4 regions of the Plantactinospora sp. CNZ321 genome follow, and region 1 is predicted to be linked to each of the others. Evidence: riboswitches for the same ligand, from Rfam matches in the RefSeq annotation. Region 1 holds a riboswitch; each other region holds the start of a gene.
What was found. Region 1 has a riboswitch for cyclic di-AMP ahead of EV371_RS04400 (coiled-coil domain-containing protein). Riboswitches for the same ligand answer to the same signal wherever they lie in the genome.

Region 2: it holds a riboswitch for cyclic di-AMP, as region 1 does, so the genes downstream of both, EV371_RS09715 (VldE C-terminal domain-containing protein) here and EV371_RS04400 (coiled-coil domain-containing protein) in region 1, are expected to answer to the same signal.
Region 3: it holds a riboswitch for cyclic di-AMP, as region 1 does, so the genes downstream of both, EV371_RS22390 (C39 family peptidase) here and EV371_RS04400 (coiled-coil domain-containing protein) in region 1, are expected to answer to the same signal.
Region 4: it holds a riboswitch for cyclic di-AMP, as region 1 does, so the genes downstream of both, EV371_RS06010 (NlpC/P60 family protein) here and EV371_RS04400 (coiled-coil domain-containing protein) in region 1, are expected to answer to the same signal.

The regions. Positions count from the first base shown of each region.
Region 1 is NZ_SHKQ01000001.1:1,009,175-1,016,600, reverse strand. It holds gene EV371_RS04415 (carbohydrate-binding module family 20 domain-containing protein) at 1-1,176, opposite strand, end outside; gene EV371_RS04410 (YnfA family protein) at 1,596-1,928, opposite strand; gene EV371_RS04405 (cellulose binding domain-containing protein) at 2,218-3,468, shown strand; gene EV371_RS04400 (coiled-coil domain-containing protein) at 3,604-4,608, opposite strand; cyclic di-AMP (ydaO/yuaA leader) riboswitch at 4,714-4,841, opposite strand; gene EV371_RS04395 (cation diffusion facilitator family transporter) at 5,092-6,006, opposite strand; gene EV371_RS04390 (metalloregulator ArsR/SmtB family transcription factor) at 6,256-6,597, shown strand; gene EV371_RS04385 (SRPBCC family protein) at 6,601-7,107, shown strand; gene EV371_RS04380 (dihydrofolate reductase family protein) at 7,107-7,426, shown strand, end outside.
Region 2 is NZ_SHKQ01000001.1:2,179,977-2,187,402, reverse strand. It holds gene EV371_RS09735 (hypothetical protein) at 1-457, shown strand, start outside; gene EV371_RS09730 (Rrf2 family transcriptional regulator) at 584-1,054, opposite strand; gene EV371_RS09725 (cupin domain-containing protein) at 1,171-1,635, shown strand; gene EV371_RS09720 (phospholipase D-like domain-containing protein) at 1,726-4,368, opposite strand; cyclic di-AMP (ydaO/yuaA leader) riboswitch at 4,600-4,730, shown strand; gene EV371_RS09715 (VldE C-terminal domain-containing protein) at 4,734-5,762, shown strand; gene EV371_RS09710 (glycosyl hydrolase family 65 domain-containing protein) at 5,785-7,426, opposite strand, start outside.
Region 3 is NZ_SHKQ01000001.1:5,186,805-5,194,230, reverse strand. It holds gene EV371_RS22410 (serine/threonine protein phosphatase) at 23-1,024, shown strand; gene EV371_RS22405 (hypothetical protein) at 1,032-1,265, opposite strand; gene EV371_RS22400 (hypothetical protein) at 1,358-2,065, opposite strand; gene mdlC (benzoylformate decarboxylase) at 2,422-4,026, opposite strand; cyclic di-AMP (ydaO/yuaA leader) riboswitch at 4,282-4,423, shown strand; gene EV371_RS22390 (C39 family peptidase) at 4,876-5,748, shown strand; gene EV371_RS22385 (DUF2231 domain-containing protein) at 5,880-6,413, opposite strand; gene EV371_RS22380 (GNAT family N-acetyltransferase) at 6,619-7,419, opposite strand.
Region 4 is NZ_SHKQ01000001.1:1,355,510-1,362,935, forward strand. It holds gene EV371_RS05980 (glycosyltransferase family 2 protein) at 1-600, shown strand, start outside; gene EV371_RS05985 (hypothetical protein) at 1,186-2,235, shown strand; tRNA gene EV371_RS05990 (tRNA-Gly) at 2,378-2,451, opposite strand; gene EV371_RS05995 (zinc metalloprotease) at 2,664-3,662, shown strand; gene EV371_RS06000 (pyridoxamine 5'-phosphate oxidase family protein) at 3,664-4,233, opposite strand; gene dcd (dCTP deaminase) at 4,344-4,922, shown strand; gene EV371_RS06010 (NlpC/P60 family protein) at 5,024-6,061, opposite strand; cyclic di-AMP (ydaO/yuaA leader) riboswitch at 6,074-6,214, opposite strand; gene EV371_RS06015 (N-acetylmuramoyl-L-alanine amidase) at 6,505-7,426, shown strand, end outside.

The sequences.
Region 1 (7,426 bases):
CCGCCAGCGGTGCTCGCAGGCCCAGCCGCCGCCCGCGCAGTCGACCGGACTGGTGGCGCCGGAGCCGTCGCGCGGCGGCCCCGCCTCGGGGTCGGTGAAGGTGAAGCTCGACATCACCTTCGGGACGCCGTACGGCCAGGCGATCATGAATGCCTCGGCCAGTGCGTACGCCGAACCGTTCTTGTAGGTCAGCCGGGCCCGGCCGTTGCGCTGGGTGTCGTGGTTGTCGACGAACGCCACCGCGTCGGCGGAGCCGAGCCGCATCGACGAGGCGAGGTTGCCGAGGTTGGCCAGGTTGCCGTCCCGGAACGCGTTGCCGACCACGTCCCCGTACCGGAACTCGGTGACGTCGCCGATCCCGGCGTACTCCTCCGGGGTGGGCTCGCCGGAACCGCCCTCGATCACCTCGGCGAAGACGTACGGGTCGCCGGCGACCGGATCGACGATCGCGGCCAGGTCGGCGGCGGGCAGGTGCTTGGCCGCGTCCACCCGGAAGCCGTCGACGCCGAGCGAGACCAGATCGTTCAGGTACCCGGTCAGTTTGCCCCGCACGTAGGACGACTCGGTACGCAGGTCGGCCAGGTCGACCAGTTCGCAGTTCTGGATCTCCCAGCGGTCGCCCCAGTTGGCGATGTCGTCGTTGCCGTTGCGTCCGCAGTGGTGGAAGTCGCCGTTGCCGTACGGCACCGCCGGATAGCCGTAGTGGCTGTACGTCGAGCCGCCGCTGCCCGGCCCGGTCGAGGCGCCGCCGGCCATGTGGTTGACGATCGCGTCCACATAGATCTTCACTCCGGCGGCGTGGCAGGTCCGCACCATGGCGGCGAAGGCGGCCCGGTCACCGCGCCGGGTGCTCAACTGGTAGCTGACCGGCTGGTAGTCCTGCCACCACGGGTACCCCCGACCGGGAAGTACGACGTGCTCCTGCGGTGGCGACACCTGCACCCCGCCGAAGCCCTTCGGGCCGAGCACCGTGCGGCACTCGTTGCCGATCGAGGCCCACGGCCACTGGAACAGGTGCACGATCACGTCTTTGCCGCCCGGGCTGGCCGGGCTGGCGGCGGCCGGCTCGGCCCGCCGATCGGCGAAACCCACCGCCAGCGCGGCGGCGAGCACCCCGGTCAGGACGGCGGCGGCTGTTTTTTGAGTGACGGCGGTCGGACCTCGTCGGGTACGCATCGGAACCTCCCGTGCGCGAGAGTGCGGGGACGGCTGGCCTGCAAGTTCTTGCAAATATTGCCGGGAAGCTACCACCGGATGTCGGGGCGGTAAAGCATTGTCGAAGCTGGATGTCTGCGCGGGTTTGCCAAGGTTGATCCGGGTTCGGCTTGCAGAGATCGTCGATCCGGCCCCGAAATGGAGAGCCATCGCCGCAGGTACCGGGCGGGCGGCTCGCCGCCCGGTACTTGCAGAACTTTCATCCTCGACATGATTCCCCGTCACACCCCGCTGTGGCAGCGGTCATTTGTCGGGCGGGGTGCGCTTCTGAACGACAGCAGCGTCGTGATTGCGAAGGGTCGTCGGCCACCGGCCCGGCGGCCTGGCGCGACTTCCTCCACGCCCTGCCCTCCCGCTGACCGCCGCGCTGGTGGGAAGGATCAGCCGCGCGGGGCGTACATGATGATGGCGACCCCGACCAGGCAGATGACGGCGCCGGCCAGGTCGTAGCGGTCCGGCCGGAACCGGTCCACCAGTACGGCCCAGCCGAGCGAGCCGGCCACGAAGACACCCCCGTACGCGGCGAGCACCCGGCCGAAGTGCGGATCGGGTTGGAACGCCGCGACGAAGCCGTACCCGGCCAGCGCCAGCATCCCGGTGGCGACGAAGAGCAGGCCGCGATGCTCGCGCACGCCCTGCCAGACCAGCCAGGCACCGCCGATCTCGGCGACGGCGGCGAGCAGGAAGAGCAGCAGCGAGCGCACGATCGTCACGCCCGCCATTGTCGCCGGCCGGGGCGGACGTCGACCGTCGGCATGGCCGGACGGCGGGCCCACGGTTTGCCCTGCATCGATGACTGTCTCTAAGCTTGGTCGGCGCCGTCACGCGACCGGTACGGGCTGGCCAGGTCGTCGCGGTGGATTGGTGATCATGGGAGCTGGTCACGGGAGCCCAACGAGGGGCGGTACGCGTCGCGCGTGCCGGTCACTCGTCGTCGTAACAGCACTGCCGGCACGCGCCAGGGACGGCGACGGGGCCGGCGGTTGTCCGAGAGGAACTCCCATGAGGATCCCCGCACCGTACCGTCCGTACCGTCGCGTCTCCCTGGCCCTGGCCGCAGCGACCGCGATCGCCGCGAGCGGCGTCGCCGTGGTCGGCACCGGCCTGACACCGGTCGCCCAGGCTGCCACCGGCTGCCTGGTCGACTACACCGCCAACCAGTGGACCGGTGGCTTCACCGCCGCCATCCGGGTGACCGCCGGGAACACCCCGGTCAACGGCTGGACCGTGACCTGGACCTACGGCGGTGACCAGCGGATCACCAACAGCTGGAACGCCCAGGTCAGCCAGTCCGGCGCGACCGTCACCGCCCGGAACGTGGCCTGGAACGGGTCGCTGCCGGCCGGCGGCTCCACCGAGTTCGGCGTCCAGGGCAGCTACGCCGCGAGTTCGGCGGCACCGAGCGGCTTCACCCTGAACGGCGAGTTGTGCAACGGCGCCGAGCCGACCACACCGCCCAGCACCGTACCGCCGACGACCGCGCCGCCGACGACGCCGCCCACCAGCGCACCGCCCACGGTGACGCCGTCGCCGACCGTCCCGCCCAGCACGCCGCCGCCGAGCGGCTGCGGTACGGCGGCAATCTGCGACGGTTTCGAGAACCAGACCGGTACGTCGCCCTCCGGCGACTGGAGTGTCAGCTACCCGGACTGCTCGGGCAGCGGCACCGCCAGCATCGACACCTCGGTCGCGCACCAGGGCACCCGCTCGGTACGCATCAACGGCGCCGTCGGCTACTGCAACCACGTCTTCGTCGGCTCCACCCGGGATCTCGGCAGCGTCGGACCGGTGCGCTACGCCCGACTCTGGGTACGGCACACCACCGCGCTGCCGACCTCGCACGTGACCTTCCTGGCCATGCGGGACGCCGCCGACGGCAACCGTGACCTGCGGATGGGCGGGCAGAACGGCGCCCTGCAGTGGAACCGGGCCTCCGACGACGCCACCCTGCCGGAGCAGAGCCCGAACGGTGTCGCGCTCAGCGCGCCGCTGCCGGTCAACCAGTGGACCTGCCTGGAGTTCATGGTGGACGGCGCGCAGGGCCGGCTCTCCACCTGGGTAAACGGCACCGCGGTGACCGGGCTGACCGCCGACGGTACGCCCACGCACGACGTCGACGGGCAGTGGTACAACCGGGCCAACTGGCGGCCGAACCTCACCGACCTGCGGCTGGGCTGGGAGAGCTACGGCGAGGGTGCGAACACGCTCTGGTTCGACGACGTGGCGCTCGGCTCGTCCCGGATCGGCTGCTGAACTGAGAGCCGGCTGCTGAGCTGAGGACCGGCTGCTGAGCTGAGAACCGGCGGCCGCTGAACGGAGAACCGCCGGCACTGCCCAGGGGTGGCGGGCGGTGTCGGCGGTTCTCGTTCGGTGTGCGGGTGCGGCCGATCAGTGCATCGACAGGTGCACGTGGTTGGTGTGGTCGCTGGACGGGTCCCCGTTGCCCCCGTTGTACGTCTTCCAACCGCTGCTCGGCAGCCAGATCTGCTTGAACCAGATCACGTACAGCACACCGAGTCGATCGGCGTTGCGCACGAAGTACGCCGCCAGGTTGTTGCCGTACGTCCGGTCGCCGCCGGTGGCCACCCCGCCGAACCCGTTCTTCTGGGCGGCGAAGTCGCACGCCTGTCCCTTCGGATGCTCGCCGCTGCCTCCGTTGCGGAAGCAGGAGACGAACCGGGTGAAGCCGGCCGCCTGGGCCTGCTTCAGCGCGTGCAGGGTGCGCGGGGTGATGCAGCCGCTGGTGGTCGGGTCGTTCTGACTGCACGACTCGTCCGGGAAGGAGCCGTCGGCGTTGCGGGGTGCCGGCCGCGCCGACCCGCCGCCACTGCCGCTGATCCCCGCGCCGGCGCCGCCGCTGTTGTTTGCCGCCGCCAGCGCCCGCTCGGCCTGCTTCTTGCGGGTCTCCATCACCTCGACCTGCTTGCGCTGCTCGGCGATCTCCTTGTCGAGCGCCGCCTTGGCCTGGGTCTCCTTGTCCAGGCTCTCCCGCAGCCCGCGCAGCTCCCGGCTCTCGTTCGCCGAGATGGTGTCGAGTGCGGCGGCCCGGTCCACCAGGCTGGTCGGAGATCCGCTGTTGAGCAGGGCCGAGACCTGTCCGAGCCGGCCGGTCCGGTATGCCATGTCGGCCATCCGGGCGACCCGCTCACCCCGGGTCGCCACCTCGGTACGCAGCGCGGCGAGCTGCTGGTTCAGTTCCTTCTGCCGCTTGACGGAGTTGTTCAGCTTGTTCTTGGCGTTCAGGTAGCCCTTGCTGGCGACCTGGAGTTGCTCGCGCAGGCTGTCGCTGCCTCCGTCGATGTCGTCCCCGCCGGGTGCCGCGGCCAGCACAGCGGCGGTCGCGTACTCCGGTGCCGCGGCGGCGGGTGCGCCGCCGAGTGCCGCGAGGACCATGCCCAGGGCGATGGCCGCGGTCGTCGCGGCCTTCCGGGACGGTCTCGTGGCGCTCCGCGCGGACGCCGGAGCCTGTCGGGTGGGTGCCAGGAACGGCATATGACAATGTCCTTCCGTCAGCCGCCGACCGGGTTAGCTGACGGGTTCGGGACGGAAGATCCCTACCGCTGGCGCGGATACACCCCTGGTACGTGGTTCCCCGGCTCGCGCGTGCGATTAGGCGACGGCCTCCGCAGGCGCCGGAGGGCGCCGCCCGGCGGAGACCGGAGCCGAGCTTACCGGCAGTTGTCGTCCGGGGATACGTGGCGTCGCTGCCGTCGAATTCACGATTCTCCTGCTTCAGACGGATGTATCCGGACAAAAATAGCGAGCGTGCGGACGAAACTTAAGATGCCGCTAACTATCGGTGAACCTCTACGCCTGCCGGGGGCGGATTTCCGACAGTTTCCGGCCGGTCGCCCCGACACGCAGCGTCGCGGCCGGTTACCAGTCGGTGGGTCCGCAGCCGCCCGGCGCGGCGTCCGGCTCGACCTGAAGGGTGGCGTGCGAGATGTCGAACTCCTCGCGCAACGCCGACCGGGCCGCCGCGAGTACGGTACCGACCTCCGCGTCGCTGTCCAGCCTCAGGTGCGCCGAGGCCACCTCCATCCCGGAGGTGAGGGTCCAGACGTGCAGGTCGTGTACGTCACACACCCCCGGCACGGCCGCCAGCCGGGTGCCTACGGCCGCCACGTCGAGATGCTCCGGCGCGGCCTGCACCAGGATGCGTACGGCGGTCCGGCCGAGCCGCCAGGTGCGGGGCAGAATGAACAGCCCGACCGCCAGGGCGACGATCGGATCGGCCCAGCGCCAGCCGGTCAGGATGATCACCACGGCGGCGACGATCACGCCCACCGAGTTGAGCAGGTCCCCGAGCACCTCGAGATAGGCGCCGCGCAGGTTGATGCTCTCCTGCGCACCGGGTCGGAGCAGGCCGAACGCGGCGGCGTTGGCCAGCAGGCCGAGTACGGCCACCGCGAGCATCGGGCCGGCCTCCACCCGGGGCGGGTCGGCGAACCGGCGTACCGCCTCGACCAGTACGTAGAGCGCCACCCCGGACAGCAGTACCGCGTTGGCCAGCGCGGCCAGCACCTCCAGCCGGTACAGGCCGAAGGTCCGCTGCGGAGCACCGACCACCCGCCGGGCCGCCGTGATCGCGGCCAGTGCCATCCCGATCCCGAGCACGTCGGTGAACATGTGCCCGGCGTCGGAGAGCAGCGCGAGCGAGCCGGTGACCAGTGCGGCGACCGTCTCCACCACCATCAGGACGGCGAGCAGCACGAAGGCGGCAACCAGCCGTCCCCGGTGCCGCTGCGCCGCCCGGATCAGCGGCACCCCGTGGTCGTGCCCGCCTCCCAACGCGTTCTCCTTTCCCCGCTGTCGATACTGCCGGCCGACGCGGTGTCGGGGGAGCCGGTCCCATCGAAGAGGCGACGCCGAACGCCCACCCCTCGGCACCGAGGGTGCCGGCGCCCGGCGCCCGGCGCTCGCGGGGCCGGCGCTCGGGGGGCCGGCGCTCGGGGGGCCAGAGGCGCGGTCGGGGTCCCCCGGGGCCCGGCAGACCGCCAGTGACTTGACGCATTCCCTTATGGGTATATGATGACTGCCATGGCACGAGCAGCGACGACGTCGGACGTCTTCAACGCGATCGCCGAGCCGCAGCGCCGGGAGATCCTGGTGCTGCTGCGGTCGGGTGAGTGGCCGGTGACCGACCTGGCCCGGGAGCTGGGGATGACCCAGCCGGGGGCGTCCAAGCACCTGCGGGTGCTCCGGGAGGTCGGGTTGGTGCGGGACCGCAAAGCGGGTAAGCAGCGCCTCTACGGCCTGGACGCCCGAGGGCTGCGACCGGTCCACGAGTGGACCGGCGGGTTCGAGCGGTTCTGGAACGAGAGCTTCGACCGGTTGGACGCATACGTGCAGGAACTGAAGAAGGCAAGGCAAGGGGAGTAGCTGATGGGTACGACGGGACGGGAAACGCCGGCGCGATCCGCGACGGCCGACCGGGAGATCGTGGTCTCCCGGGTCATCGACGCCCCGCGGGAGCTGGTGTTCGAGGCGTTCACCGAGGTGCGGCACCTGTCGCGCTGGTGGGGGCCGGAGGGGTTCACCACCACCACGCGGTCCTTCGAGTTCCGCGTCGGCGGGGAGTGGGACTTCGTGATGCACGGACCGGACGGGACGGACTACCAGGAGTGGATCACCTGGACCGAGATCGTCCCGCCGGAGGGGATCACGCTGCTGCACGGTGAGTCCCGCGGCGACCCGAACGCCTTCGAGTCGGTCCTCACGTTCGCGCCCGACGGGGCGGCGACCCGGATCGAGATGCGCACGGTCTTCCCCACCAAGGAGCTGCGCGACGAGGCGGTCGAGAAGTACCACGCGGTCGAGGGCGGCCAGCAGACCCTGGACAACCTGGCTGCCTACGTCACCGAGATCGCTCGGAAGGGAGCGGAGGGCTGATGGCCGGGAAGGTCTTCTTCAGCGTGTCGATGTCGCTGGACGGGTTCATCGCACCCGAGTCCAGCGGGAAGCTGATGGGACGACAGTGGATGGAACTGCAGGCGTGGATCTTCCCGCAGCGGTTCTTCCGGGAGAACCTGAAGCTCGGCGAGGGCGGCGAGGAGGGGCGCGACAACGACATCGCGCGGGAGACGTTCGAGCGCACCGGCGCGAGCGTCATGGGCAAGCGCATGTTCGACGCCGGCGAGCAGATGTGGCCGGCCGAGGCGCCGTTCCACACGCCGGTCTTCGTGGTGACGCACGAGAAGCGTGACCCCTG
Region 2 (7,426 bases), 1.2 Mb from region 1:
CGGCGCCCACGGCTTCGTCTGGGCAGACGGCGGCAACCAGGTCGCACGCACCATCACCCAGGACGGCGGCGAAAGCCAGGCCGACCAGGTGACCGGCATCCGCTTCTACGACCGCTCCGGGCGGCTGGCGCGCACCCTGCCGGCGACCGCCGCACTGACCTCGGCGGACGCCTTCTCCCCCGATGGCACCCGGATCGCGCTGCACAACCCTCTCCCTGACGCCCCGATCAGGATCGTCGCGACGGACACCGGAGCCGCCCAGCGGACCATCCGGCTGAGCGGGCAGAACCAGATCATCGCCTGGATCGACGACGAGCATCTCGTTCTCCGGCACTGGACCGATGGCTTCGAGGGGTCGGAGGTGCGGGCCGTCAACCTCGCCGGCCAGGTCGTCCAGGTTGTGCCCCTGCGCCCCGATGCGGTGACTGCCAACGACATCACCGTCACCTGCTCGTAACTGGGGATCGAAGGTAGGGGTTCGACTCCCTCCGGACACTCCGGCTGGGTGCCGCCACGCCACGGCGGCACCCAGCGGATCGCGGCGCCGGGGGTCGGCCGGCGCCCGTACCGTTGGGATCGTCCGCTAGCGCAGTTCCGCGATCCTGGCCCGGGTGTTGGCCGGGGCATCGGGCTGCCCGCGCTCGACGTCGGCCCGGACGTCCGCCACGCTCTTACCGGCCAGCTCCCGTCGCCAGGCCAGCTCGGCGCCACGCATCGCCTGGGCGAACGCGCAGGACTGCCGATAGTCGACGCCGGCATGCTCCCCCGGCCCCTTGCGGAGGATCTGGTCGCACCGGAACAGCTCCTCCGGGCCCTCGATCGCGGCGACGATGTCCAGCAGGGAGACCTCCTCCGGGGCCCGGGCCAACCGGAAGCCCCCGCGAGGCCCCGAGGTCGAGGTCAGGATCCCGGCCCGGACCAGGGCCTGGAGCTGCTTGTTCAGGTATGCCGGCGGTAGCTCGTAGAACGCCGCGAGCGTGCCGGTCGGCACCGGGTCGTCCAGCCAGCTCAGGTTGAGGCACGTGTGGAGGGCCCATTCGACGCCCTGACTCATCCGCATAGTTCTGGACTCTACATGTCCAGAAACTGTGACGCCGGTCATGATCGCTAGCGCACACCAATCCTGGACTCGTAGTGTCCAGGAATCAGCGAGCAACGAAGGAGCCGACAATGACCCTGGTACGCGCAGCCGAAGCCGAGGTTCTGGAGAGCGACCCAACCAGCGTGATCACCCTGCTACTCGACCCCGAGCACACCGGCGGCACCCTGACCAGCAACCGCACCCTGCTCAGGAGCGGCACCGACGGCGCACCACCGCACCTGCACACCCGCTCCGGCGAGCTGTTCTTCGTGCTCGACGGCGCCCTCGAAATGCTCGTCGGCGACGAGCTGCACACCCTGAACAAGGGAGACACGCTCTTCGTTCCGCCCAACACCCCGCACGCCTTCGCCCCCGCCGCCGGTCAGGACGCCGACTTCCTCGTCGTGATCACCCCTGGCAAGCCCCGGTTCGACTACTACCGGCTCCTCGACCGGGTGCACCAGGGCGAAGCCACCTGGCAGGAGGTCGGCGAGACCCAGGACCGCTACGACAACCACTACGTGGAGAGCCCGGTGTGGGCGGCACGCGGCTGACCACGACCTCAGCTGGCCCCGGTGGATGGGCCGGGCGGCCGCAGATGACCGCCCGGCCCGGTGTCGCGTCGCTACCGGGCCTACCGACGGTCAGCAGGTCTGGGCGCAGTTGCGCAGGCCGTACCGGATCTTCAGTTGGGTACCGCCGTTGCCGTCCCAGTCATCGGCGTAGACGACCGTGAACATGCCGGTCGGATCCATCCCGATCGCCGGCTGGTCCTGGCGGTTCGCCGTGAAGACGCTCAGCCGGCTCTCCGGAAACGTGTTGCCGTTCGCCCCGTCCGGACCGATTCCCCGGGCCCAGACCTCGGTGCCGCTGCTGGCACTGGTCAGTCCGGTCACCTGGCCGCTCTCCTGCCAGGTGACCACGGCGTTGCCCGAGCCGTCCACCGCGATGTCCGGACGCGCCTGCCGGCCCACCCGGTCGGACTGGTACGGAGTCTGGGTGGTGACCTGGTAGGCGCCGTTGGCACCGGTACTCCACCGGTGGATCGGGCCGCTGATGGTCCGGGGCGCGAAGGCGGCCGTGGAGCCGGTGAATCCGCGTACGTAGATCTGTGACTGCGGGTTGCCGTCATAGCCGGTCCGGCCGGTGTGCCCGTCGTACCAGGCGACGTACCAGGTGCCGGACTCCGCGACGGCCACCGCCGGATCGCGCTGCTGACCGTCGGAGAGCGATCCGGTGTGCACCGCCACGGTGCCGCCGAAGGCGCCCGCCAGGGTGCCGGTCTTGGCCCGGATGCTGTACCCGCCGTTGCCGTCCTCGTCGTCCTCCCAGGCGATGGCCACCGTGCCGGCCGAGGTGACGGCCACGTCCGGCTTGCGGTAGGTGCCACCGGGCACGGCCTGGACCGGGGCGTCGTAGCCGCCGGTCAGCGGGGAGAGCCGGGCGTCGGACGCCGAGAACGAGGCGTACCGGATGGAGCTTGCACCGGCCGTCGAAACGTCCTGCCAGGTCACGGCGTACCGCCCGTCCGGCAGGACCGCGATCGACGGCTCGCTCTGGTCACCGTCGGCGATCGAGTTCACGTTGACCACCGGGCCCAAGGTGCCGTCCGGGCGGACCCGGCGGGCGCGGATCTCGTACCCGCCGTTGCCGTTGCTGTCGTCGGCCCAGGTCACCACCGCGTCACCGGTGCTGGCGAGGCCCACATCCGGAGTGCGGTAGTTCCATCTGGTGCTGCCTCCGGTCCGCACGACCACCTCGGACCGGCGGACTCCGTCGACGAACCGGCCCAGCCGGATCTCGTTGTTCAGCCCGCTCGCCGTGCCGGAGGCGAACGCGGACACGGTGACGTTCCGGCCGGCGGAGTCGCGGATCGAGGCGACCGCGGGGGTGAACTGGTCACCGGTCGCCACGGCGTTCGCGGTCGCGAACCCGGCGTTCGGGTACCGGTCCGGAGAGATGGTCACCGCCGCGTTCTTGATGGCGTTGAAGTCGGCGACGAATCCGTCGTAGATTTCCGGGTTGTCCAGGCGCATGAAGGTCTCGTCGTTCTTCTTCAACGCGCCGTTGGTGAGGTTCTGGGTGCCGGTGTAGACGTACCGGTGCGGCTGGTTGTCCTTGCGGGACACACCCTGGACCAGGAGGTACTTGGAGTGGATGCTGCCGTCGGAGCACTCGCCGTTGACCCCGGCCTCGACGGTGAAGAACGACTGCCGGCATCCGCCGGGATCCATCGCGTAGACACCGATGCCGCGTGCGGTCAGGCCGGGCAACGCGTCCTGGTGCTCGCCGGTGGCCACCTCGACGGTGCATCCGGCAGCCTGCTTGTCACCCAACGCGTCGATCACCTCGGGCCGGGCGGCCCGGAAACCCCACATGGCCATCCGGATGATGTCGTCGGAGCTGCCGGTCGAGCACTGCACGTCGTCGATGGCGGCGGCAACGATGTCGGAGCGACTGCTCTGCGGGTTGAACGACTCCGCGATCGTCGCGCTCTCGCTGGCGCTCGGCGACTCGCGTGGCGAGAACCAGAGCCGTGTGCTGCCCGCGTCGACGTGCCCGCGCTCGTACGACTTCGCCGTTCCGGTGACCTGGAGCTTCCGGCCGACGTAGCTGCGGAAAGCGCTGGCCAGCGCCGGGTCGTTGTCGACCCGCACCTGGTTCTGCCACATCTGCTGCTGGGGCTTGGTCGGGTTCGCCGAACTGACCACGGTGACGTCGGTACGCCCGTCGGAGAGCTCGCTGAACACCCAGAACTTGTTGTGGTTGATGCCGGTCCCGCCGGACGAGCAGGAGATGCGGCACTGCCAGGTCCAGGATCCGCCCGCGCCGACACGGTAGCTGCCCAGCTCGGTGACGAGTCGGTTCACCTGGTTGGACAGCGCCCCGCAGGACGCGGTGGTGCCGCTGGTGCAGGCCTCGACGATGAGCCGTACGCTGACGCCGCGGGCGTGCGCCGCCAGCAGGTTGTCGGTGATTCCCTGGTCGGAGAAGGTGTAGAGCGATCCGTACACGGTGGAGCCGGGGGCGGCGAGCGCGACCAGGTCGGCGATCTGATCCCGGAGCCCGGGGGTCTGGTAGGGAAGGAAGCGCGCGCCGTTCCGGCCGGGGTCGGGGGTCGCGTAGACCGAGTCGGGCACCGGGTCGAGGTTCGGCCGCAGGAAGAGCACGGTGCTGTCACCACTGGTGACGGTCGCGACGGAGGCGGCGGCGGGGGTGGCGGGCAGAATGCCCGAGCCGGCCGCGACGATGACGCCGAGCAGGAGCGATCGAAGACGCCGAGGCATGGATACTCCCCTCTGGGGTGGCGACGGAGGCCGCCGAAGGCCCGGCGGCGGATCAGGCTACCAAGATCGCCCTCGATTTCCAGCCCGTCCGTCGCACCGGCACCGCCGACGTACCTCCCGGCACGCCCCGAGGCAATTTCCACGCCGGATCACTCCGAAATCCACCTGTTCGACCCAGTTGATCAGGTACGCTGACCCCGGTCTCGCCCGGTGGCGCACCCCTCCGCGCCGGCGTGACCGCCGCCGAATCACTCTCGGGTGAGCCGGGGACCCAGGTAGGTGGGGTGAGTCCGCAACCGCGGTAGGGACTTGTTCCGTCCCGAACCCGTCAGCTAACTCGGTAGGCGGGCGACGGAGGGACATGCATGACGGGATCCACACGTCGGCGGCTACCGCTGGCCCTGGCCCTGCTCGCCACGTTCGGCGCGCTCACCGGGGCGGCGCTCCGGCCCGGCGTGGCGGAGGCGGACAGCCCCGCCATCCTCGGCGACGAGGGCGACACGCCGCTCCTGCGCGACCTGCTCGAATCGACCGGCCGAGGCTACCTACAGGCAAAGAACGCGCTGGCCAACGCCCAGGCTCGGCAGGCGAGGATCGCCGCCGAACTCCGCCGGGTGCAGGCACGCATCGCGGAGCTGCGCCCCCGGGTGGAACAGGTGGCCCGGGCGGCGTACCGGACCGGCCGGATCGGCCCGGTGATGGTACTGCTGCACAGCGGCTCGGCCGACGAACTGCTGGAGCGCGCCCGTGGCCTGGAGGCGGTGGCCCTGCGGGACAACGACGCGCTGCGCGGACTGCACCAGGCCCGGGAGCGGGCCACCCGGGCGAAGCAGGCGCTGGACGCCGAGGTACTCGAGGAGCGCCGGCAGCTCACGATCATGCTGCGGCAGAAGCAGGCCGCCGAGCGGGCGCTGGCCCAGGTCGGTGGCGCCTCCACCGGAGGCTTCGTCAACGCCAGGTCACCGGTGGCCCGGCCGGCGCCACGCGCCGCCGACGGCTCCTGGCCACCACAGTCGTGCAGCCTGCCCGACCCGACCACCACGGGCTGCGTCACCCCGCGCACCCTGCACGCCTACACCGAGGCGCGCCGGGCCGGCTTCACCCGGTTCACCGGCTGCTACCGCTCCGGCGGCCCGTACGAGCACCCGAAGGGGCGGGCCTGCGACTTCTCCGCCGAGAAGGGCGGCTTCCGGGGTGCCGCCAAGGGTGCCGACCGGATGTACGGCAACAACCTCGCCGCGTTCTTCGTCCGCAACGCCGACCGGCTCGGTGTGCTGTACGTGATCTGGTACCGGCAGATCTGGTTGCCGACGACCGGCTGGAAGTCGTACGGCGGGGCGCACGGCGACCCGTCCAGCGACCACACCAACCACGTACACCTGTCACTGATCTAGGTCCGCCGCCCCCCGGGGCGGGTCAGCTCGGCTCGCTCTCCGGGGTGCGGCGGGCCGGGGCGCGGCCGGCGGGCTGGGCCGGCTGCGGGCCGGTCGGGCGGGCCGGCGGGATGGGCCGGGTCGCCGACTCCTCGCAGCTGATCCGGACCTTCTCTCCGTGGTGCAGCAACTCCAGGGCGTCGTCCTGCTCGCCGTCGCGCAGCGAGTACGTCGCCTCGTCCCGCCGTACGTCGACCCGCAGGTGCACGCCCCGGTAGCGGAGCGAGAACTCCAGCCGGTCGATCCGGCTCGGCAGCCGGGGGGCGAAGGAGAGCGTCTGGGTGTGGTCGCGCATCCCGCCGAAGCCGGCCACCAGGGCGATCCAGGCCCCGCCCAGCGAGGCGACGTGCACGCCGTCCCGGGTGTTCTGGTTCAGGTCGTGCAGGTCCATCAGGGCCGCCTCGCCCAGATAGTCGTGCGCGAGTTCGAGGTGCCCGGTCTCGGCGGCCAGTACCGCCTGGGTGCACGCCGACAGCGACGAGTCGCGGACGGTACGCCGCTCGTAGTAGGTGAAGTTGGCCGCCTTCTCCTCGTCGGTGAACGCGTCGCCGCGCCAGTGCATCGCCAGCACCAGGTCGGCCTGCTTGATCACCTGTTTCCGGTAGAGGTCGAAGTAGGGGTAGTTGAGCAGCAGCGGGTACTGCTCCGGCGGCGTGCCGGCGAAGTCCCACTCCTGGAAGCGGGTGTAGCCCTCCACCTGCGGGTGCACGCCCAGGTCCCGGTCGTACGGGACGTGCATGTCGTGCGCCGCGTCCCGCCAGGCGGCCGTCTCCTCGTCGTCGACGCCGAGCTTCCACGCCTCCTCGGGATGCCGGGCGGCGGCGTCGGCGGCGGCCAGCAGATTCCGCTGGGCCATCAGGTTGGTGTAGACGTTGTCGTTCTTCACCGCCGTGTACTCGTCCGGCCCGGTCACCCCGTCGAGGTGGAACCGGCCGTGCCGGTCGTGGTGCCCCAGCGAGCGCCAGAGTCGCGCGGTCTCCACCAGCAGTTCGAGCCCGACCTCGCGTTCGAACTGCTCGTCGTCGGTCGCCTGCACGTATCGACGCACCGCGTCGGCGATGCCGGCGGCGATGTGGAATCCGGCGGTGCCGGCCGGCCAGTACGCCGAGGTCTCCTGGCCCCGGATGGTCCGCCACGGGAACGCGGCGCCGCGCAGTCCCAGCGTCCGGGCCCGCTCCTGGGCCAGGTGCAGGGTGGAGTGCCGCCAGCGCAGCGCGGAGTCGACGGCCGACGGCAGGGTGTAGGTCAGTACCGGGAGCACGAACATCTCGCTGTCCCAGAACGCGTGCCCGTCGTACCCCGGCCCGGTCAGCCCCTTCGCCGAGATCGGCCGCAGTTCGGCGCGGGCGCCGGCCTGGAGCACGTGGAAGAGTCCGAACCGGACCGCCTGCTGCACCTCCGGGTCACCCTCGAGCTGCACGTCGGAGTCGTTCCAGAAGGTGTCGAGATAGCCGCGCTGCTCGGCGCAGAGCCCGTCCCAGCCGGAGAACTTGGCGCCGGCCAGCGCCGCCGCCACCTGGTCGCGCAGCGCCGGGCGGGAGCGGCGGCTCGACCAGCCGTACGCGACGAACTTGACCAGGCGGAGCTGCTCACCCGGCTTGATCACCGAGGTGACGGTGGTCCGG
Region 3 (7,426 bases), 4.2 Mb from region 1:
CGTCGCGGGTGTTCCGGTCTTCGTGAAGCGGATCGCCCTGACCGACCTGGAACGCCAGCCGCGGAACATCATGTCCACCGCGAACCTGTTCGAGCTGCCCATGTTCTACCAGTACGGAGTCGCGGCGTACGGCAGTAGCGGCGTCGGCGCCTGGCGGGAAGTCGCTGCCAACACGATGACGACGAACTGGGTGCTCGCCAAGCGAACCGAGGCGTTCCCACTGATGTATCACTGGCGTGTGCTGCCCGGCGCGGTGCCGCTGGCCGACGAGCTTGCCGAGATCGATCGTGTCGTCGCGTACTGGGACGGATCGGCGGCGGTGCGACGGCGGCTACATGCGCTCGCCGAGGCATCGGCGAGCGTTGTGCTGTGCCTTGAATACATCCCGGGCAAACTGGACGCCTGGCTGGCTGACCAGCTCGCCTCCGGCCCAGACATCGTCGCCGACGCCTGCGCTAGGGCGCAGCGATGCCTGAGCGCCGACATCGCCTTCATGAACGCCAATGGCCTGCTGCACTTCGACGCTCACCTCGGCAACATCCTTACTGACGGTCGCCGCCTCTACCTGGCGGATCTCGGCCTGGCCATCTCGTCCCGGTTCGACCTGTCGCCGGACGAGCGGAACTTCGTCGCACAGCACACGAGCCACGACGCCGGCTATCTCGTGCGGGACCTGCTCAACTGGATGGTCGCCAATGTCGTCGGGATAGCCGTTCCCGACACCGGTGGACCCGTCGAACACCACGACTACATTCGCCGCTGTGCGGCGGGAGCCCGACCCGTCGGCGTCCCCGAGTCGGTGGCGGAGCTGATCACCCGTTACGCGCCCGTCGCGGCGGTCATGAACGGCTTCTACTGGAAGTTCTTCGGCGAGACGCGGACAGCGCCATACCCGACCCAGGAGATCACCCAGGAGTTGAGCCGGATTCCCGGTGCCGGGGTACGTAGGTCGAGCAACAATCGCGCACGTACGAATCGCGCAGCTTCGAGCGGCACCGGAGGGAACGGCCAACCTGTCGACTGATACCTGTTCAACCCGTCGCCGTGAGGCGGTTCACCAGTTGGTCGAGGTGACCCATCACCTGAATCCGATCGTAGCCGCGCAACCGAACGGTAAGCACAGGCCGGCGAAGCTGCTCCGCGACTGCGGCACGCTCCGCCGGGGTGCCCGACACAAGCGCGTCGTTGCCCCGACGGATCAGTTCGTTCACCTCGTCCCGGTCATACCCACGCAGGCTCACGGCGAAGTCAGGATTCTGGGTCATCCCGGCAGTGTGCCAGGCCGTACCCGGAGACGCCGCTGGCCGGGTCCCCGGTGGTGGGGACCCGGCCAGCGGGTTGGTGTTGGTGTGGTGTGTCAGCTGTTGGTCCAGGCGTCGGCGACGAGGTCGGCGGCCTGGTCCTCCCACTGTGCGTAGGCGTCGGGGTACGCGGAGACCTGTACCTTCTGCGCGGCCACGGTCAGTGGCAGGTTCTGCCAGCCGTCAACCTGCTTCAGTCCGGTGAGGAACGCGGTGGTGGAGTACTCCGGATCGGTGATCTGTTCCACCGAGCCCCAGCCCGAGGACGGGCGCTGCTGGAACAGGCCCTGCGAGTCGTGGTCGTTACGGGCACCGAGGTGACCCAGGTTCTCCAGCTTCGACTCCTGCAGGCTGGTACCGACCGCGATCACCGCGGCGCGTTCGTCCAGGCCGGCCTTCTTGGTGGCCTTCACGATCGCCCTGACGTTGTCGGACTGCTCACCCGACAGCGGGATCCTCGACTGCTTGCCCTGCACACCGTGCGGTACCAGCTTGTCCCGCGACGGCTTACGATCCTTACTCTTGCGGTCCTTGTCCCGCTTGTCGTGCTTGAGGATGTCCTTGCCACCCTTGTCGTCCTTGTCGGCCAGGACCGATTGCGACACCGGGGTGCCGACATGCTCGGGGGCGGCCTGCGCGGCGACGGCCGGGCCGGCGACGGTACCGCCGACGAAGGCCAGACCAGCCACACCCAGGGCGGTCCTACGGATCAGGGAGGTCTGCTCGATGGCCGGGAGCCATCGGCTGAACATGGTGGTGTTCATGATGGTCTTCCTTCCAATCGGGGATGAACACCCCACCGGGGGGATGGGGTGTCATTGGAGGAGAGAGGGGTACGCCCACACACGGCTCCAGGGGGTGCCGGTACTCGGGCGAACACAGTATGTAACGACCGGTGGCCCGGGATCATTCCCGAAGGCTCGGCCACCAGTCCAGGTCACGGGGGGTGGTACTCAGCCGTACGCGTAATGTAACGATCCGCTGGCCGCCAACATTCCGCGCCCGGGAAGTCGATCATTACTCCCGCCCGGGCCCCGGTGGGGTCGAGGTAGGCCCTGCCGATCCCGGGCAATCAGGCACTGACCGTATATGCCGACCGGACCGTGACACCTGGCGGCGGTCAGAGCAGCGGCGCGACGTCCCGGGTGATCGGCACGGCCAGCACGGTCGGGCTCTCGATGCCGAGGGCGGCCCGGAATGCCGTCCGGAACTCGTCCACCGACTCCACCTGGTGAGCGGTGCAGCCGTAGCCGCGGGCGATGCCCGGAATGTCCAGTCCGGGGAGTTCCAGCCCCGGGACTCCCGGTGCGTCCTCCAGGTCGGCGAAGGCCTTCAGCACGCCGTACTCGTGGTTGACCGGCACCACGAAGACGATCGGCAGCCGATGCTGCGCGGCGGTCCAGAGCGCCTGCGGGGAGTACTGGAACGAGCCGTCACCGATCACCGCCACCACCGGCCGGTGCTGTCGGATGTCCCGCTGGGCGAGCGCGATGCCGACCGCCGCCGGCAGCGCGAAGCCCAGGCCGCCGCTGGCCATCTTGAAGTACGAACCCGGCCGGGTGATGGTCAGTTGCCGGTGCAGCACGCTGAGGTTGGAGGGGGATTCGGGGACCACGATGCCGTCTGCCGGCCACTCGGCGGCGAGTGCGCCGAAGAGCGCCGCCGGGTCGAGCGGGGGGCCCGTGGCAGCTCCGTCCGGCGCGGCGGCCCGGGGCGGTGGCATCGGTCGGTCGCTTGCTGGCAGCCGCTCGGCCAGCCCGGCGCAGGCGAGCGCGACGTCCCCGAGCAGGCTGTCGCCGACCGGTGCCCGGGCGGCCTCGGCCGGGTCGTCGGTGATGTGCAGCAGCCGGGTGCCGCCCGGCAGGTAACCCCGTCGACCGGGGACGTATGGGTAGTAACGGAACACCGGGGCACCGATCACCAGTACGGTGTCGTGGCCGACCAGCTTCTCGGCCAGTGGCCCGATGGCCGGCGGCAGCAGCCCCTGAAACTGAGGGTGGTCCTGCGGAAAGCCGACCCGGTCCGCGAATGGTGGCTGCCAGACGGGTGCTCGGCTCCGTTCGGCGAGGGCGATCGCCTCGGCCCAGCCACCGGTCCGGTCCACCGCGGGCCCGATCACCAGCATGGGGTGCCGACTGGCCGCCAGGATCTCGGCGAACCGGTCCAGCTCCGCTGGGTCGGGGGCGACCCGGGTGCTCACCCGGCGCACCTGCGCGGTGCCGGTGGCAGGCTCGTCCCAGTCGTCCAGCGGCAGGGAGAGGTACACCGGGCCGGCCGGCGGAGCTACGGCGGTGGCGAATGCCCGCATGAACGCCTCCGGGATGTCCTGGGCGCGCAGCGGCTCGTGGCTCCATTTGACGTACGGCTCGGGGAGTTGGGTCGGACGCACATTCGTCAGCATCGGCTCGGACAGGTTCATCGTCCGGGTCTGCTGGCCGGCGGTCACGATCATTGGTGTCTTGTTGTGCCAGGCGGTGACCAGGCTCCCCATGCCGTTTCCGGTGCCGGGCGCGGTGTGCAGGTTGACGTGCACCGGCCGGCCGCTGGACTGGGAGTAGCCGTCCGCCATCGCTACCGCGGAGGCCTCCTGAAGGGCCAGAACGTAGGCGAAGTCGGCCGGAAAGTTCTTCAGGAATGGCTCCTCGGTGGAGCCCGGGTTGCCGAACAGGGTGGTCAGGCCGAGGGAACGGAGCAGGTCGTAGGTCGCTTCGTGCACCGTTGTCATCGGAAGGAGCCTCCTGGAGTCCTCGTCCCATCCTCGGACCACCGGGCTAAGCCGGTCATTTCCGTCATACCGCACCCGTACATGATCATGCTGGTTTATCTGGCTGGTCGCTCGGGGCCCGGCGGCCGGCCGCGCGATGTCCCAATCGCGTTCTGGGTCACTGTTTTCGCTGTTCAGCAGGGTTGGCAACGGCAGAAGGCGGCCAGTAATCTCGGCGCGTCTGGTCCGGCCCCTTGGTCACCATCTGGTGACACCGGAGCAGACCCGCCGAGTCGTTAGGTAACGAGCCGGGGACCCACAGTTATCTGGGGTGAATCCGCGAGCCGCTGGCCCGTGGTAGGGCGGCCTTCCCGCCCGAATCCGTCAGCTAACCCGGTAGGCGGTGTCGGAAGGAGTACGTGTTCGTGCCGCACCACCCGGGCCCTGGCCCGTCCCCCCGGTTCCCTCGCTGCGTCGCGGTCCCGCGCCCGGCCGCCGCGACCGTCCCGGACCACTCGGTCCCCGGGCGGCACCCGAACCTGACCCGATAGCGGTCTGTGCCGCCGAAGTCGTCGACGCGCGGGCACCGCGGGGCCGCCGGCCAGCTGGCCGAGAGTTCCCGCTGAGGCCGTCAGCCGGCGGCGACGGATCGTGGTGCCGCTGATTCCACAGGTACGCCGAAAGCGGCGCTACCGCCGGTCGGCGTGCCACCGGTCCGCTCGCACCATCGGTCCGTTCCGCCGAACGTTTCTCGGCGGGCCGTCCCGTGCGACTCCGTGCGATTTCACGGCACATTCCGGCAGCGACAGAAACGCCACGTCATTCCTTGCCCCCCGGTGTGGGTGACGCGCATTTCCCCTGGAGGAAACGTTGAAGCACGCGATTAACGGACGGTTCAGGACCGCCATGTCGGGCCGGCGCAACCGGCTCGCGCTCGCCTCGGCCGCGGTGCTCGCCGCAGCCGCGTCCACCGGAGTCGTCCTGACCTCGACCGGCTCGACGGAGAGCCCGCAGACCTCGACCGTCGCCGTCGCCGATCACGGCAGCCCGGCGGCGGGACAGGCCGGAGCCGCCACCGCCGCCCCGGGCGGCACCAGCCCGGACAGCACCGCCCCGGCAACCACCAAGCCGGCGACCCCGTCGCAGCCGGCGACCACCGAGCCCGCCCCGGCGGCCAGCAAGGCGACCAGGGCCGCCCCGGTCAGCAGCCCGAGCAAGCCACCGGCGCCACCCGAGTCGAAGCTGCTGGACTACCGGTTCCAGGCCCAGATCAACGGCTGGTACTGCGGCCCGGCCGCCACCCGGATCGCGCTGACCGTCCGGGACAAGCAGCCGAGCCAGGACGCGGTCGCCGCCGACCTCGGCACCACGATGAGCGGCACGAACTCGGCCCATGACACCACCCGGGTGCTGAACAAGATCATTGGGACCGATGTCTACCGCACCACCGCGATCCCCGGTGGCGCCGCCACCCCGGCCCAGATGGACCAACTCCAGGCGGACGTGGTGCGCGCCGTCACCAGCGGGCACGCCGTGGTCGTCAACATCGCCGGCTCGGCCACCGACCTCGCGGGCGGCTGGCACAGCTACCCCGGCGGGCACTACGTGACCGTGGTCGGCTACCGCGACGACGGTCGTACCGTGAAGATCGCCGACCCGGCCATCCCGGGCGCGGACAGCCACTACTGGATGACCACCATCGACCTGGCGAACTGGGTGGCCACCCGGGGCTACTCGTCCTGACCCCCCGCCCGCCGGTAGCGACAACCCAGACGCCGGCCCGCCCCACCCACCCGGACGACCCGTGCCGACCGGGATGTGGGGCGGGCCGGCGTCCTCTTCGGGGCGCGACCAGGCCCGCGATCAGGGGTTGATCACTGGCCCTCCCACACCGCCTGGGCGCCCGTGTCGCCGGTGCGGAACACGTAGTAGAGGGCGATCCCCGCCGCCGCCAGGGACAGCACAGCGAGCACCAGCGTCAGCAGCATCGGCGCCCCCTTGGCAGTCGTGCCGGCTGCGCCGTCCCCGTCCGCCCCACCGGTCGGCGCCGCGGCGGCGCCGCGGGGCTTGACGAGGACGACCAGCGCCAGGGCCAGCACCCCGAGCGCGATCGTCGCGAACAGGGTGTTGGTACCGAGGTCCTGGTGCTCCGCCAGCCGCGGGACGTACTCCGGGCTGACCCGGTTGCGGGACTCCAGCCGGGCGAGGAACCGGTCACCGGAGAGCTTGGCCATCAGCGCGGCCAGCGGGGTGGCGACGGCGAGCAGTCCCAGCACCCAACGCAGGTGCGGACGGACGAACGGGACGAACGCGTACCCGACCGTGGTCAGGGCGAGCAGTGGCACGAACACCACCGCGAGATGGACCAGGAAGGGGTGGGCGGGAATGCCCATGAACTCCTCAAGCACCGGCGCTCCTCGGCGACAGATCGGCTGCGAAGACAGGGATGGACGGCAGACGTATGGACGGGGCGGACAGCCGGCCCGGATGCCTGGCGGCCCGGCGTCTGGCGGACTGGCGGCTTTCGAGAACGTTGACATGGTGCCCGCGGTGTCGACCCTTGACAAGGGTCGGACCGCTACGTGCCGGGGTCCGGTTCATCGCCGGTTCGGTTCACAGCGGACGGACATCCGCCTCGGGGGTGGGTGCCGGCTCGCCGACGGTGTACTCGGCGTACTCGGCGATCGGGCTGAAGCCGAGCCGGTCGTACAGCTTGTAGGCGGCGGTGTTCTCCGCGACGACGTTCAACGCCACCGTGTCGACGGTTTCCAGCAGCCGCCGGCAGAGTGTCGCCACCACCGTGCTGGCCAACCCCTGCCCCCGGTACGCCGGAGCCGTCGTCACGTTGCCCAGCGCGGCCACCCGGTAACGGGGCGACCAGACGTGCACCCCGGCGACGGCAATCAGTTCGCCGTCGCGGCGCAGCCCCACGTAGTGCCCGGTCTCGACCATCCGGGGGTCGAACCAGTTCCCCGGGTAGGCCGCCCGGTAGAGCGCGGTCAGCTCCGGTAGGTCGGCCTCGGTGAGCACCTCGCCGCCGGGCGCCATCCGAGCCAGCCGGTCCGGGTCGGTGAGCGCCATCTTCAGGTGCAACCCGCGCGACCTGACCGGGTACTTCCGGGACAGCACCGCCGCGCCGCCGGGGGAGAGGTGTGCCTCGAAGTGCCGGGGCAGCAGCGGGAGGAGACCGGTGAGCAGTTCGGTCAGCACCGCCGGCGAGCGGTGCAGCGCCAGCAGTACCGGGGTGGGCCCGCCCTGGTAGAGCAGCGCCACCGCGTCGTCGTACCGGTACCAGGTGGTGTACGGCCAGTAGAAGTCGTCGAGGTCGCCGAGTTCGTACGCGTGCAGGTGGGGATCGCGGCGCAGCAGGTCGGCCAGTTCGTTCCGGTCCTGACTGGTCCTGATCGTCGTCACCGACGCA
Region 4 (7,426 bases), 350 kb from region 1:
CCCGGCAGCGGCCGGCCCGGCGGCCCAGGCGTCGCCCGAACCCTCGCGCTGGCACGGGCGGAAGGCGAATTCGTCAAGGTCCTCGACGCCGACGACCAACTCACCCCGGGCGCACTCGCCCGAGACATCGCCACGCTCACCGATAATCCGCACCTCGGCTGGGTCACGTCACGGGTCCTGGACCTGCACCCCGACGGGTCAACGCACCGATGGGACAAGGACCCACCCGACGGACCGATCAACTGCGGTGCGGTCCTCGCCTTCTGGAAGGCCAACGACTACCGGGCGCCCGTACACCCGGCGACCCTGTGCATGCGCCGGGATCTCCTCCTGGCCCTCGGCGGCTGGATGGCCCTACCCGCCTCCGAGGACACCGGTCTACTCATCGCGGCCAACGTCGTCAGCGACGGCTACTTCATCGCCGAACCTGGACTGCACTACCGCAAGTGGCCCGGCCAGATGACCGGCCAAGCCGCACACCGCGACCCGGCCGAGCACACCGCACGAATGCGGATCATCGAAGCACGGGCCGAAGCCCTGCGCTCGCTGCTGTCGGCCTCGCTGGCGTCGTTCGCCTCGTCGGCCTCGCCGACTTCCTGACGCTCCCACGTCTGCCGCACGGAAGGGCGCGCGGAACCGGAGGGGCGCACAGGGGCACGACGCCCGGACAGATCAGATACGTCAAAGGCCCAGCGTCAGAAAGTATTCTCCGACCTGGGCCTTCGTTGTTGGAGCGGGTGACGGGAATCGAACCCGCACTGTCAGCTTGGGAACTCGCTGGGGCGCCGACTCGGGCCAAGGTCAACGGGCTGCACTCCTGGTCACGGTGCCCGTGGTTGACCCCGGTTCCCCGTGGCTTCCCGGCGCTACGGGCACGTAGGGGGCACGCGCGGCGGCCACCGTGTTAAGCGCACTTGATAGCTTTTCCAGGGTGCTGCCGGTTCGCGGGGTCGTTGCGGGTGTTGTGGCAGCCGTACGGGCATGGCCTCGGGATGGTTCACCGCTGGGACTGGCTGATCGCTCTCCCCTGCTCCTGTTGCCGTCGTCGTGACGGCGGTTTGGGCTCGGTGCCACGGGTTTGAGTGTTGATGGGCTTCTCGGACTTGTCGGCGACAAGGCAGGGGCGGCGATTGCCGTCGTCCAGTACTGTCCGATCGCCAAACTCCTCAAAGCACGAGGGAACCCATGACAGCTTCCGTCAACTCCCGTCGCATGCTCGCCTGGACCGCGCCCGTGGCGCTCGCGCTGACCGCGCTCGCCCCGGCCCTGCCCGCCCAGGCCGCTGCCAAGCCCACTCCACCCACCATCACCGCCGGCCAGGTCGACAAGGACCTGAACGGCGATGGCATCGCTGACCTGGTCACTGTCGGCGGCCCGGACACCGGACTCGGGTCCGGCGTCTGGTCCGCGCTCGGCCTGAAGTCCCGCAAGACCGGCGTCGGCACCGGCCACGTTCAGACGGCCGTCAACATCGGCCTACACGGCAACGGCGCCGGCGGCACCGCATCCCCAGCCGAGTTCGACGGCGCGCAGATCATCACCGGCCTCTTCCGCGGTGAGACCGAAGAGGACTTCCTCGTCTACTACCCGGGCGGGGTCCACGCCGGCGTCGGCCTGGTCATCAGGGGCGCCGGCGACGGCACGATGCCCAACCCATACGGCAGCGGCATGGCGGTCATCGGCCGGGATCAGCTCCTCGACGCCAACGGCAACTCGCCGCTGACCCTGGTCAACGGATACGTCGCTGATGGACTCGACAACGGCCTTCCGGACCTGATCGGCATCTCCGGTGACGCCACCAACGGTTACCGCCTCGACTACCACCCCAACTTGGGCGCGCCGGGCGCTTACTTCGTCACCACCGCGCTGACCAACGCCACCCCGACGGGCGGCTCCGACTGGCAAAACTGGAGCATCGCCAGCACCGAGACCGCCTCCGGCCTCGCACTCTTCCTACGCAACGCCACCACCGGCGACCTGTACCTGTGGACTAGGGTCACCATGGTCGACAACGGCGACGGCACCGGCACGCTGACCTACATTCAGCACCGGGTGGCGGCGAACTGGAACACCGGCGTTCCCATCAGCACGCTGTGGGCCGCCGACATCAACACCGACGGCACGCCGGACCTGTGGACCGTGCTACCAAACGGCACCTACCGGGCGTACCTGATCTCCGGCCTGTCCACCGGCACCCCGGCGGTGACCGCCACCCGGGCCAAGCCGCTCGCCTGACCTGCTTGGGGCGCGCCACCACCCGGCGGCGCGCCCCAGCCATCACCGTCGAGGAGCCGCTGTTGAGTCCCTTAGCGGCCTCATACGCACGATAGCGATAAGGAAAAGCCCTGGTCGGCTTCCGCCTGACCAGGGCTCTTTCTGGAGCGGGTGACGGGAATCGAACCCGCACTGTCAGCTTGGGAAGCTGATGTTCTGCCATTGAACTACACCCGCGAGCGGACCCCACTGTACCCGGTCGGGTCCGATCATGCACTCACCCTCCCCGGCCGTACGACCCCGAGCACCTTCCGTCGGCTCGGATCGGTCGTGAACCACGCCGTACTGCCTCGTTTGCAACTCGGGCCACGGCTAGTAACGTCCGCCGCACCTGCAACTATGTCTCTGCGTCATCGCAGGACGACTCTCTGAATGCAAAGGGTGTAGCAATGGCGTTTCGTGGGCTGCGGTGGTCGTCGCGTTCCGGCGTGACCGGCATGGCGAGCATGTTTCTCGTCCTGCTGCTCGTACCCGGTCCGGCGATGGCGGCACCTCCGGACTCGGCCCGGCGGTCGGACGAATCGGGCTGTGTCGCGCCGATTGGAGGCCACACCGTGGTCCGAGGCGCCAGGGCGAGGCCCGGTGCGCCGCACATCACCGAGCCGAACGAGCTGACCCCGGCCGAGGCCGCCGAACTGGAGCGTGCGGTCGACTCGGCGTACGCGCAACGGGTCGGGGTCGCGCCGCTCGGCGTACCGGGGAGGGGGTTCGGGATCACCGTTGACGTGGTGTTCCACGTGGTCAGCGAGAACCGGAGCAGGGCCGGCGGGAACATCCCGATGTCGATGATCCGCGCCCAGTTGAGGGTGCTCAACGACGCCTTCGGTGGGCGTACCGGTGGGGCCTGGACGCCGTTCCGCTTCAGGTTGAAGAAGGTGAACCGGGTGGTCAACCCGGCCTGGTATCCGATCGTGTCGGAGAGCCCGGCGGAGGCGCAGATGAAGCGTGGGCTGCGGGTCGGCGGCAAGCACACCCTGAACATCTACACCGGGTTGCTGGAGGACCAGCTACTCGGCTGGGCCACCTTCCCGAAGGGCGACCTCGACCCGTACGACGGGGTGGTGGTGCTCGCCGAGTCGCTGCCGGGCGGCACGGCGGCGCCGTACGACGCCGGTGACACGGCCATCCACGAGATCGGGCACTGGCTGAATCTCTACCACACCTTTCAGCAGGGCTGTGCGGGCCAGGGTGACCACGTCTTCGACACGCCCGCCGAGGCGGAACCGGCCTTCGGCTGCCCGGAGGGACGGGACTCCTGCCCGACGGGGCCGGGCCTCGACCCGGTCCACAATTTCATGGACTACTCCGTCGACGACTGCATGTACGAGTTCACGTACGGCCAGGTGTTCCGGATGCTGAAGGCGTGGAAGGCGTTCCGGGAGCCGTAGGTCAGGACGCCGGAACCGGCTGCTCTTCGACGGCCCGGCGCCGGCCGCGTCGCCTTGGGCCGGCGACGCTGCCCTCGGGTGCGGTGACGGCACCGGCCGGGTCGAGCCAGACCTGCACGGCGGGTCGCTCGGACCGCTCTCCGCCGGCGAGCGGGGTGGCGCCGTTGCTGCCGTGCCGGGCCACCATCGCCACGTCGACGGTGAACTCGAAGAGCCGCCAGTCGACCTGCGGCGCGGCCCGCAGGTTGCCGGCGAGCCGGTCCACCCGGGCCTGGTCGGTCACCGGCCGGGCCCGGCCGGCGACGTACGCCTCGTCGTCGCTCTCCTCGGGCGGAAACGAGTGCAGCGCGTAGCGCCCGTCCCGTTCGAGGTCGCGCCGCTTCGGGGAGTCGACGACGAAACAGAAGAGTCCCTCGTCGGTGATGACCGGGGACACCGGGTGCACCCGCGGCCCACCGTCGGCGCGCACGGTCGCCAGGTAGCCGAGACCCGGGCCGTACTGCTGGATGAGGACGCGGATCGCGTCGGCGAGTCGGGGCTCGTCAGAGGCGAATTCGGACCAGGATGCCATGCGTACATTCTATCGAACACATGTTCGATCACCTACCCCGATCCCACCCGCGTCCCACCCATCGGCGAGGTCGCGGCCGGTCGCCGCCCTCGACTCGCTAAGGTGATCCGGTGCTGCTCTCCGACCACGACCTAGTGATCGAGATGAAGTCGGGCACGCTCGCGCTGGAGCCGTTCGATCCCGCGCTGGTGCAGCCGTCGAGCATCGACGTACGCCTGGACCGGCTCTTCCGGGTCTTCAACAACCACCTCTACACGCACATCGACCCGGCCGTGCAGCAGGACGACCTGACCTCGCTGGTCGACGTGCCGGACGGCGAGCCGTTCGTGCTGCACCCAGGCGAGTTCGTGCTCGCCTCGACGCTGGAGGTGATCTCCCTCGGCGACCAGCTCGCCGGCCGGCTGGAGGGCAAATCGAGTCTGGGCCGGCTCGGCCTGCTCACCCACTCGACCGCGGGCTTCATCGATCCCGGATTCTCCGGACACGTCACGCTGGAGCTGTCGAACGTGGCCAACCTGCCGATCCGGCTCTGGCCGGGGATGAAGATCGGTCAGCTCTGCATCTTCCGGCTCTCGTCGCCGTCCGCGCACCCGTACGGGTCGGCCGTCTACGGCTCGCGCTACCAGGGGCAGCGCGGTCCCACCCCGAGCCGCTCCTGGCAGAACTGGCGCACCTGGCCCACCGGCTGACGCCACGCCACGCCACGCGCCGGCCAACCCCGGATCGAACGGCAGAACCCCCGCCGCAGTCGCGCGACGGGGGTTCTGCCGTTGGCCTGGTCCGGGAGGCGTCAGCCCGGTCGACCGAAGCTGTGGATGTCGGTGCCCAGCCGCTTCATCTTGATCGGTTCGCCGGCCCGGGAGGCGTGCACGATCCAGCCGTCACCGACGTACATGCCGACGTGGCTCAGGTTGGCGTAGTAGAAGACGAGGTCACCGGGGCGTAGCGCGGAACGGCTGACCGACTTCACCGCGCCGCGCTGGGCGCGGGCGTTGTGCGGCAGCGAGACGCCGCCCTTGGCCCACGCGGCCAGGGTCAGGCCGGAGCAGTCGTACGAGCCGGGGCCGTCGGCACCCCACTTGTAGGGCTTGCCGATCTGGGCGCAGGCGAACTTGACCGCCTTGCCGGCCGCGCCTCCGGGGTAGGTGGCCGGGCAGGGCGCGGGCCGCAGCGGGCCGGCCGAGCCGTTCCCGTACGCCTGGATCCGCAGCTTCTGAAGCCGGTCGACCTCGGCGTCGATCTCCTTCTTCTTCGCCGCCAGTTCCGCCTCGGTCTTGGTCAGCTGGCTGACCAGCCGGTCCAGCGGGGCCTTCTGGGCGGCGTACTTCTCCTTGAGCGCGACGACCGCCTGCACCTCGCGCTGCTGCTGCCGCGCGAACTGGTCGAGCACCGAGAGCTGGCCGACCAGCGCGGTCGGCGACTTCGAGGTGAGCAGGGCGTTGACCGCCGAGGCCTTGTCACCCTTGTACGCCTGCACGGCGAAGTCGCTCACCCGGTTCATCGCGGCGTCGATCTGCGACTGGAGCGGGGCGATCTTCTTCTGCAGGGCGGCGGCCTGCTTCTTCTTCGCCGCCAGGTCCTGCCGGGTGGCGTTGTGCTTCTCGACGACCGGCTCCAGCTTGCGCCAGGCGGTGTCGATCTGCTGCTCGATCTCGGCCACCGTCGGCTCGGCGAGCGCCGGCGTCGTGCCGGTGAAGAGCACGGCGGCGCTGGCGAGTGCGGTGATCGCGATGGCGAGAATGGACCTTCGAGAGCGCGGTTTCGTGTCCCCGGAGTCGGTGGATGCCGACCGGAGGGATGACGACCGCAGCGGGGCAGGGGGAGCCACCGGGGTCCGTACTCCTTCTTCCGTAGCCCGCCTACCGGGTTAGCTGACGGGTTCGGGCGGGAAGATTGTCGCCCTACCGCGTTCGACGCGGATTCACCCCATGAAGCTCGGGTCCCCGGTTCGCTGAGTGTGACGATTCGGCGGTGTCGAGACGTCGCCGCCCGGCTAGGCGGCCTGCCGTCGGCTCGACGGTCCCCAACACTAGAGAAGGGTGTTATCCAAACGCAACCCCGTGATTGGAGTCGATTCGTTAGGTATTGGGGCCGTCGCTGACGGTGGGAAAGCCGTTCGGACCCCGCCGGGTCCGCCGGACACGCTCGGTATCCGTGGTGGAGTGAGTGAAAGATTTCTACATGGTGAGCAGCATGCTCGGCAGGTATTGACCGACAACGGTCCCGGGTGGAGGGTGATCATCAAGGCCACTCCCGGCTCATGGAGGTTCGATGCTTCCCACGACACACCCGCTGAGCAGGAAATTCGCGATCGGGGTCGCGATCGCCGGCGCCGCCGCGCTGCTGCCGGCCAGCCCCGCGCCAGCCGCCGTCGCGGCCCCCGACACCCGGCAACAGGAGTACGCCGCGGCGGCGGCCGAGTTCGGCGTACCCGAGAGCGTGCTGCTCGGCGTCTCCTATCTGGAATCCCGCTGGGACACCAACGCCGGCACGCCGAGCACCAGCGGCGGGTACGGCCCGATGCACCTCACCGACGTCGCCGGACTCGCCGCCGAGCCGGGGCATCCCGAACACGGCGAGGACCGGCGCGGCGACCCGGCCCGACCCGCCCGCCCCGCGACCGGACCCGCCGGCCCGCACGCCGACCGGACCGGCGCCCCACCCCCCGGCGGGCAGACCCTGGACGCCGCCGCCGCACTGACCGGAGCCGACGAGCACCTGCTCCGCGCCGAACCGGCGGCGAACATCCGGGGCGGGGCGGCGCTGCTGGCGTCGTACCAGCGGGCGCTGGCCGGACCGACGGGCCCGGCCAGCGACCCGGCGGCCTGGTACGGCGCGGTGGCCCGGTACGCCGGCAGCGACCGCGCGGACGCCGCCGCGGCCTTCGCCGACGAGGTGTACCGGACCATCGCCGAGGGCGCCAGCCGGACCACCGACGACGGCCACCGGATCACCCTGCCCGGCCGACCCGGGATCGTCCCGCAGCGCTCCTGGCTGGATCGGCTCGGCCTGCCCGGCCGGCCCCGCCCGGACGGGCTGGAGTGCCCCCGCGACATCTCCTGCGAGTGGATCCCCGCCCCCTACCAGGCGTTCGGGGACGGCGACTACGGCAACCACGACCTCTCCGACCGGCCGGCCCGGCAGAAGATCGAGTACATCGTCATCCACGACACCGAGGGCAGCTACGACACCA